One region of the Thermopolyspora sp. NPDC052614 genome, then DNA from elsewhere that is predicted to be linked to it. Evidence: riboswitches for the same ligand, from Rfam matches in the RefSeq annotation. Region 1 holds a riboswitch; the other holds the start of a gene.

Evidence for each region. Region 1 has a riboswitch for cyclic di-AMP ahead of AB0K60_RS19045 (NlpC/P60 family protein). Riboswitches for the same ligand answer to the same signal wherever they lie in the genome.
Region 2: linked by a shared signal. The riboswitch ahead of AB0K60_RS10320 (C40 family peptidase) and the one ahead of AB0K60_RS19045 (NlpC/P60 family protein) in region 1 are both predicted to bind cyclic di-AMP.

Annotation. Positions count from the first base shown of each region.
Region 1 is NZ_JBFATZ010000008.1:117,475-121,882, reverse strand. Features, by position in the region: gene lysX (bifunctional lysylphosphatidylglycerol synthetase/lysine--tRNA ligase LysX) at 1-604, shown strand, start outside; gene AB0K60_RS19050 (LuxR C-terminal-related transcriptional regulator) at 824-1,072, shown strand; gene AB0K60_RS19045 (NlpC/P60 family protein) at 1,302-2,276, opposite strand; cyclic di-AMP (ydaO/yuaA leader) riboswitch at 2,280-2,435, opposite strand; gene AB0K60_RS19040 (amino-acid N-acetyltransferase) at 2,744-3,316, shown strand; gene AB0K60_RS19035 (RDD family protein) at 3,462-4,408, shown strand, end outside.
Region 2 is NZ_JBFATZ010000004.1:153,623-158,030, forward strand. Features, by position in the region: gene AB0K60_RS10310 (glycosyltransferase family 4 protein) at 1-603, opposite strand, end outside; gene AB0K60_RS10315 (hypothetical protein) at 1,013-1,837, opposite strand; gene AB0K60_RS10320 (C40 family peptidase) at 2,223-2,795, opposite strand; cyclic di-AMP (ydaO/yuaA leader) riboswitch at 2,878-3,041, opposite strand; gene AB0K60_RS10325 (NlpC/P60 family protein) at 4,121-4,408, opposite strand, start outside.

The sequences.
Region 1 (4,408 bases):
CGCGCTGGGCACCACGGTCGTGGTGCACGAGGGGAAGGAGTACGACCTCGGCCTGCCGGAGTGGCCGCGGATCACCTTGTACGGCGCGGTCTCGGCCGCCCTCGGCGAGGAGATCACGCCGGGCACGCCGCTGGAGGAGCTGCGGCGGTACGCCGACAAGCGGGAGGTGCACTGGGACCCCAAGTGGGGGCCGGGCAAGCTGGTGCAGGAGCTGTTCGAGGCGCTGGTCGAGCACACGCTCGTGCAGCCCACGTTCGTGATGGACTACCCGCTGGAGACGTCCCCGCTGACCCGGCAGCACCGCGAGGATCCGCGGCTGACCGAGAAATGGGATCTCATCGGTTTCGGCACCGAGCTGGGCACCGCGTATTCGGAGTTGGTGGATCCGATCGAGCAGCGCAGGCGGTTGACCGAGCAGTCGTTGCTCGCGGCCGGCGGCGATCCCGAAGCGATGCAGCTCGACGAGGATTTCCTGCGCGCCTTGGAGTACGCGATGCCCCCCACGGGTGGCATGGGCGCCGGGATCGACCGTATGATCATGGCCTTCACCGGGCGCAACATCCGGGAGACGATCCTGTTCCCGCTGGTCAAGCCGACCGGGTGAAACCTTGCGGAAATAGTCCGGTTTTATTTGTGTAATGGGGAAAGCGGGCCGAGAGCGCATGACTCCTAACTGATCATGCCTCTCGGCTGCCCGTTTGTGATGTCGCCCCCATCGCCGCCGCTCACGGCTTGACGACCTTGATCGAGGCGTTTAGCGTTCCACACGGAGCGGGCCAAGACAATGCAACATCGCCGAGTTCGTCGTGAGGGAGGTTTCCCGATGGCGTATCCCGATGTGGTTTCCCAGAAGGAAGATCGCGTCGTCGGTGCGGACGGTGCGGGACTCACTGAGGATGACCTGCTCCTGCTGTCCGAACTCGCCAAGGGCGTCACGGTCGACCGCGTCGGGCGGCGGCTGGACGTGAGCGGGCGCACGGTCCGGCGTCGGCTACGCGGCATCTGCGACCGGATCGGCGTCGCCACCGCCATCGAGGCGGTCGCCTGGGCGGCTCGTCGACGCCTGATCTGAGGCGACGCGCCGGCCGTCCCCTTTCGTTGGGAGGTTCGCAAGCGTTCCACCGGGCCGGGTGCCGTCCGCGCGGGGACGGTCAACCCGGTCATTCTGGTCAATCCCGGTCAAACCGGGGCAAGGCCGTACACGGCTTGCCGTCGTAGCCCCTGGAACGATGCATCCGGCGACGCGGCACGGTCACCGCGGGAGTGCGGCACCCGCGCCTTCGCCGTCAGCCGGCCGCCGATCAGTCGGCGATGCGCACGCCGCCGACGAACGGGCGGTTCTTGATCGAGGCCACGCGTACCACGTCCCCGGTTCTGGGCGCGTGCACCATGAGGCCGCCGCCGATGTAGATGCCGACGTGGTGCAGGTCGTTGTAGAAGAACACCAGGTCGCCGACGCGCAGGTCCTCGCGGGAGACCTGGCGGCCCGCGGTCCACTGGCTGCCCGTGTAGTGCGGCAGGTTGATGCCCACCTTCTGGTAGGCCCACATCACCAGACCCGAGCAGTCGAAGCTGTTGGGGCCCTCGGCCCCCCACACGTACGGCTTGAGCTGCTGGCTCATCGCGTACCGCGCCGCCTGCGCGGCCTTGCCCTGCCCCACGATCGGGATGTTCATGAACCTCGCCCGCCCGGCGGCCGACCTGAGCTGATCGTTGGCCCGCCGGTAGAGGTTGCTCTCGGTCCTGGCGATGAGCCTGCTGATCTTGTCGCGGCGATCGTCGAGCCCCTTGACGATCTTCTCGACCTCCTCCTCCTGGGCGGAGGCCTCCTTCTTGGCCCGCTCGGCCTCCGCGAGCAGCGTGCTGAGCTGGTTCACCTCCTCGCCCCGCTCAAGCTGCAGCGCGTAGGTGGTGGCCGCCCCGTCGAGGTAGGAGTCCGGGTCGCCGCTGCCGGTGAAGGCGAGCCCGGAGCCGAAGCCGCCCATCATGTACTCGCCCTGCACCAGCAGCCCCGCGCGTTCCCGCCGGATGGCGAGCTCGTCCTGGTTGTCGCGGAGGATCTTCTGCGCCTTGTCGGCGGTGTGCCGCGCCTTCTTCAGCCGCTCCCGCTCGCGGTTGTAGTCCTCGGTCAGCTTCTCGATCTCGATGTGCAGGCTCTCCACCTGCTTGGTGAGCTGACGAAGGCTGGGCTCGGGGTCGGCCGTCGCCGACAGGGCCGGTGCGCCGATCGTCAGCGCGACCACCATGACGCCGGCCAGGCACATGCGCAGCAGCAAGCAAACTCCTCTCCCAGGCCGCCTACCGGGTTAGCTGACGGGTTCGGGCCGGAGGAGCCCTACCGAGACCCCGGCCGGACAGCCCGCGGGGGTCGCGGATTCACCCCTGTGACGTGGGTCCCCGGTTCCCCATGCCAGTGCGGATGGCGGGGATTAGGCGGGCCGGCCGCTGACGCAGCCGACACCGAGCTTGGACATTAATGCACCCCAAGGTCGCGCTCAACCAGAACTGCGATTTCGTTGTGATTCGACAACTGCGGAATCACGGTCCGGTCACATCCGTGAATCGGTCCAAACCGGCCCTGCGCTGGAGCGACGAGCGGGACGACGAGGGCGGGCAGGTGCGGCCCATAGCGAAGCGGTCTGGCGCCGTTCCGGCCCCCGGCAAAAGTGATCACATCACGGAATGGTTCGGGATAACGGACCAACCGATACGAGGTGGCTCGGGCAGGATACCCTGACCTGTCATGGAGCAGGTCGCGGAGTTCACACCGCTGGAAGGTGCGGTCGTGGTGAGGCGTGCCCGTACTCCGGACGTACGGGCCATCCGGCGACTTGTCGACATCTATTCGGGGGTGGGGCCGAGCCTGCTCAAGAAAGCGACCGTCACCCTGTACGAGGACGTGCAGGAGTTCTGGGTGGCGGAGCAAGGCGGTGTCGTCGTCGGATGCGGAGCGCTCCATGTGCTCTGGGAGGATCTCGCGGAGATACGCACGGTCGCCGTGGACCCGGAATACCGCGGTCTCGGAATCGGCCACAGCATCGTCGCCGCGCTCATCGACACCGCACGGGAACTGGGACTACGCCGTGTCTTCTGCCTGACCTTCGAGGTCGGGTTCTTCGCGAAGCACGGATTCGTCCCGATCCAGGGGACGCCGGTCTCTCCGGAGGTGTACGCCGAGTTGCTCGCCTCCTATGACGAAGGGGTGGCCGAGTTTCTCGACCTGGAGCATGTCAAACCCAACACACTCGGCAACACGAGGATGCTGCTGCACCTCATGCCGCGATCGGACTCTCCACGCGACATGGGCGAAAGGTGACGGTTGATCTCTTGGGTCGCTACGTTGGGCAACAGCCAGCATGTGCCTGAATGTGCCACATGCCCTCTCGAAGTGAGGTGACACGGTGAGCACCGGACAGCCACCGTATCCACGGGATGAACCGGATGGCGGGTCGCCGCCGGGGATGCCGGATTACCGGCAGAACAATCAAGGACCGGTCGACGGGTACGACCCGGACGTGACGGTCGTCAGCTACCGATCCGACCAGTACGGCTACGGTCAGCAGGGAGGATACGGTCAGCAGCAGCCCGGCTATGGCCAGCAGCAGGGCTACGGGCAGCAGGGGCAGGACGGCGGTTACGGCTACGGCCGACAGCAGACGGGCCCGCAGTCCTACGGCTCGGCGAGCGGCCCCCAGTCCTACGGCCAGCAGACGGGCCCCCAGTCGTACGGTTCGCAGAGCGGACCGCAGTCATACGGTTCGCAGAGCGGACCGCAGTCGTACGGCTCGCAAAGCGGGCCCCAGCCGTACGGTTCCCCCAGCGGGCCGCAGTCCTACGGATCGCAGAGCGGACCGCAGTCGTACGGCTCGGCGAGCGGCCCCCAGCCCTACGGCCAGCAGGGCGATTACGGCCAGCGCTCCAGCCAGGCAGGCGGCTACGGCCAAGGGGGGTACGGCCAGCAGCCCGGCCAGGGCGGCTACGGCCAGGGCCAGGGGGGCGGCTTCGGCGGGTCCACCGACCCGGGGTACGGCCAGACCAGCGATCCCGGCTACGGCCAGGGGGGCTACGGCCAGCAGCAGGGCGGCTATGGCCAGCAGGCCGGATACGGCCAGCAGCAGGGCTACGGTCAGCAGGGCGGCTACAGCCAGCCGGGCTACGCCCAGCAGGGGTACGGCCAGACCAGCGACCCCGGCTACGGCCAGGGGGGCTACGGCCAGCAGCCCGCCTACGCGCAGCAGCAGTCCTACCCCCAGCAGGGCTACGGCCAGGGGTACGGCCAGCCGGCCTACGCCCAGGGCGCGACGCCGCCGGGCGCCCCCGCGCCGCTCGCCGAGTGGTGGCAGCGCCTGGTCGCCCGCATCATCGACGGCCTCATCTTCGGTGTGCTCAGCTTCATCATCGGGTTCAT
Region 2 (4,408 bases), on a different contig from region 1:
TTTGCGCGGCACCAGCCGCGACACGCACACCACGACGGGCCGCTGCCCGAGGCCGAGCGCCGACCTGATCTCCGCACCGCCCGCGCCGGGGCGGAACACGTCGGTGTCCACACCGGGCGAGAGCCGTACGAGCTTGTCCTCGGGGACGGACCCGGCGAGCCGGTCCCGGCTGAAGCCGCCCAGGTAGGTGACGATGTCGGCCCCCCGCGCGATGCGCCGCAGCAGCCCCCGCCCGACGCCGAGGCCCGCCCAGGCGGCCTCGTGCCCGTGCGTGAGCATCACGATCCGACTCGCGCCCGCCTGCCGCATCGCGGGCGCGAGCAGCCCGATCGGCAACGCCGCCCCGAACACGACCGTGTCGATCCGGTGCTCGCGCACCAGCCGCGCCGCGCGCCGGGCAACCGTCGGCACGGGCAGCATCAGCGTCGTCGGATGCCGGACCACCCGGTACGGCTGCCGCGCGTCGAACGCCTCGCACCCCCGCCACCGGGGCGCGTAGACGATCAGCGACCCAGGGGGCCGGCGCATGGCCAGGGCATGCACGAACGCCTGGATGCCCCCGGGCCGGGGCGGAAAGTCGTTGGTGACGATCAGAGTGCTCACGTGAGGGCAGACCGTTTCGCCGCGCGAGGGATCGGGCCGAGGCCGGCCGCCCCGGAACCCCCGGATGTAACGATGTAACGCGTTTCGAATCTACTGCACGATCGTCTCCACCGGCCGACGTCCTCCCCATCGGATATCGCCATGAGACCCTCGGCCGCCGACGCAAGGGCGGGACCCGTCCACGTCAGTTCCCTGCGCAGATACTCGCGCCAGGCGGCGGTGAACTCGGCCCACGTCCTCCCCATCGGATATCGCCATGAGACCCTCGGCCGCCGACGCAAGGGCGGGACCCGTCCACGTCAGTTCCCTGCGCAGATACTCGCGCCAGGCGGCGGTGAACTCGGCCCACGTCCTCCCCATCGGATATCGCCATGAGACCCTCGGCCGCCGACGCAAGGGCGGGACCCGATCATGTCAGTTCCCTGCGCAGATACTCGCGCCAGGCGGCGGTGAACTCGGCCGACCCCATCCCCAGCACCTGCCGCAGGACCGCGTCGGCATCCCGAGGCCGGAGGCGCATGTAACGGTAGAGGTCAACGAGCCGGTTCTCGCCGAAGCGGGCCGCGACGTACCGGCAGGCGAGCCACGCCTCCTGGTAGGCCCGCACGCGTCGCGGCCCCAGGTCGAAGTCCGACGGGCCGGGCAGGGCGTCGGGAAGCCGTCCCGCGCGCACCTCGGCGGCCAACTCGGCCGCGGCGACGGGCACCGGGATGCCCGAGTCACGGAAACCGACATAATCGGCGAACCCCTCCACCAGCCATCGGGGAGTGTCGTGGTCGACGGCGGCGCCGGTGGCGACGTGGGTCAGCTCGTGAGTGAGCACGACCCGCCGTCCCGCCGCCGAGAGCCGGGCGAACCCCGCGGGCTCGACGATCACGTGGCCGTCGCCCGCGAGCGCGGCCAGGCCGCGCACGTCGGCGGGCGCGGCGAGAACGGCCGCGCGGGCGGTGGTGGACGGCACGAGCACGATCGCGTCCACGGTCCCCCAGACTCGTGCCACGGTACGGCGGGCCCGCTCGGCGAGGTCCACGAGTTCGGCACGCAGTGCGGAGCCGCCGCCGACCACCACGACCCGGTCGCCCCGAGTAATCGCCGCGGCACCCGTCCAGACGGCGGGGTGCTCGCGGACGAGCGCCAGCGCGCGGCCCAGGAGCGGGTCGGGGGGCGGCACCGCTCCGGCGGCGGTCGCCGCCAGCAGGAGCACGGCAAGCGCCCGAGCGGCCCATCTGCGCATGATGCGGCATGGTACGGGGCGTGGCACCCGGACGTGACACAAGGCGTGGCGCGAGGATGCGGCACAGGGGCGTGGCATCCGGATGCGGCACCGGGACGTGACACAAGGGGTGGCGCGAGGATGCGGCAGCCGGACATGGCACCCGGACGTGACATAAGGCGTGGCACGAGGATGCGGCACCCGGGCATGGCATTCGGATGTGGCACCCGGACGCGGCACCGGGACGTGACACAAGGCGTGGCACGAGGATGCGGCACCCGGGCATGGCACCCGGACTGACACAAGGCGTGGCGCGAGGATGCGGCAGCCGGGCATGACGCGGCCCCGCCCACCGTGAGGAGAGGATGGGCGGGGCCGTGGTGCCGCGGTCGGCGTCTCGGCTACGTCACAGGCCGGGACGTACCGCGCCGCTGAACGACGCCCTGCGCCATGCGTTCAGCTTGTCGATGCGCACCCGCTTCCCCGAGCTGGGAGCGTGGATCATTTTTCCGTTCCCGACGTACATGCCGACATGGCCCTTGCCGTAGAAGAAGATCAGGTCTCCGCCACGGAGGTTCTTCCAGGAGACCTTGGTCTTGATCGCACGGTACTGTGCCGTCGTCACTCTCGGGATCTTCACGCCCGCCTTCCGCCAGGCGTACTGCACCAGACCGGAGCAGTCGAAGCCGCCCTTGCCGGTGCCGCCGTAGCGGTACGGCGTGCCGATCTGCGCCTTGGCCGCCGCGATGGCCCGGTTCGCCCTGGCGCGTTGCCGCGCGACCTTACCGAGCTTCCGGGTGGCCTTCCTCGTGCCCAGTTTGACGCCGCCCAAATTGACGCCGCTCAACGTCGCACCGCTGAGTTGCCCGGACATCTGGACGGTGGCCGGCAGGCCGGCCTGGGCTGTCGTCGGCGTGCCGGCGGTCGCGGCGTGGGCCGCGGTGCTCTGCAGGGTGACCGCTCCGGCTGAGACGGTCACGGTGAGGGCCACTCCGCCGAGGGAGACCCGGACGGCACGCGACAGACGGGGGTTGTGCGAGGTGGTGGACAGGATCTCTCCTAGGGTCTTCCACTTGCGCCTACCGGGTTAGCTGACGGGTTCGGGCGGGGAAGTCTGATCGCCCTTCGGTGAACATCACCGATTCACCCCGCTCCCTCGCACCGGAGGGCATTTGGGTCCCCGGCTCCATGCCTCCTGACTGCATGGATTCGGCCTGCCTCCGCAAACCGTTGAACATTAAACCATTGGTTCGGGTTGCGGCGACATTATGGATCTGTTATCTGATCACCCGGTGATCAGCCGGGTGTTCTTGGCAGCGGCATGGCATGTCGCTGCGAGGCGCAAATCTACACACGCCAAGCAAATGCCGTCGACGATTCCGCCGAAATCGCCACAAGACAAGGCTTCGAACGAAATAAAAGCCCAGCACAAACGAGAAGTAAGTTACCCGTTTGTGATGCTTATCACATCACTGGAAGGCGGCCATTGATCGTCACACGAACATCATCAGTAACAGGAGTAACAACCCCGGGAGGGCCCAAAACATGATCGAAAATCTCGGCCATCCAACGAAAGCGGAACATCCGAATGTCCACACAGAAGGGGGCGGATCGGACAAATCATGATGAATCAAGCAGCGATTCCCCGAATTTGACTGCCTCAAAAGTGACTAATGCCACATCGCCAAGAGGCTCACGCCGGACGAGACCGAGCGCACCCCGCACCGGCCTCCTCGACCTGGTGAAGAACGGGACGGAGACGCCCGGCCGACTCATGGACGTCCGGTCTCCCTCGCTCGACGAGGCGAGGTGAGACGGCCTCCTGCGAGGGCCTCGGCGTGGGCCCCCTGACCCGATGGGGCATTCAGGACGTCGCGGCACACCATCTGGGCGCGGGTCGGATGGTCGGCCACGGACCGGCCGCGTGACGCGAAGGCCCGGCATCGATGCGCCCCGGACTGGATGCGCGGCAGCGGTTCGGCATGGATGCGACCGCGAACCGGCCAGGCGGCGCAGCGGTTCGACTCGCCCACGGCCGCTCGCCGGGGCCACCGGCCCGGGCGAGCGCCCTGCTGAGGGTCATGCCGCCGAGGGCCCGCCGGTCTGCACGCACACGATGCCGGACGCGCTGCACCTCACCGCGGGCGGCGATGAACGGCACCGTACGGGCGTGAACGCGACCGGGAACCGACCGCGTCACATGCGAACCCGAATAAACCCCACCAAACCCGGCGCAGCACGCGGGGCGCGGACGCGGAGGGCCGACGCGCTCTTCGCAGGCGTCCCGAGAATCCGGGCCCGAGGTCAGGGCCGCACGGCGCCGACGAACCGACCCATGCCGTAGGACGACAGCGTCACGACCTTCACCACGTCGCCGGTGCGTGGCGCGTGCACCATCTTGCCGTCACCGGCGTACACGCCCACATGCCCGAGCCCGTTGCTGAACAGCAGGTCGCCGGGCTGCAAATCGTCCATCGACACGCGGCGGTTCGCCCCCCAGGCCCACTGCTGCGTGGTCGTACGGGGCAGTTCGACCCCGGCCGCCCGCCAGGCCGCCTGAGTGAGCCCCGAGCAGTCCCACACGCCCGGTCC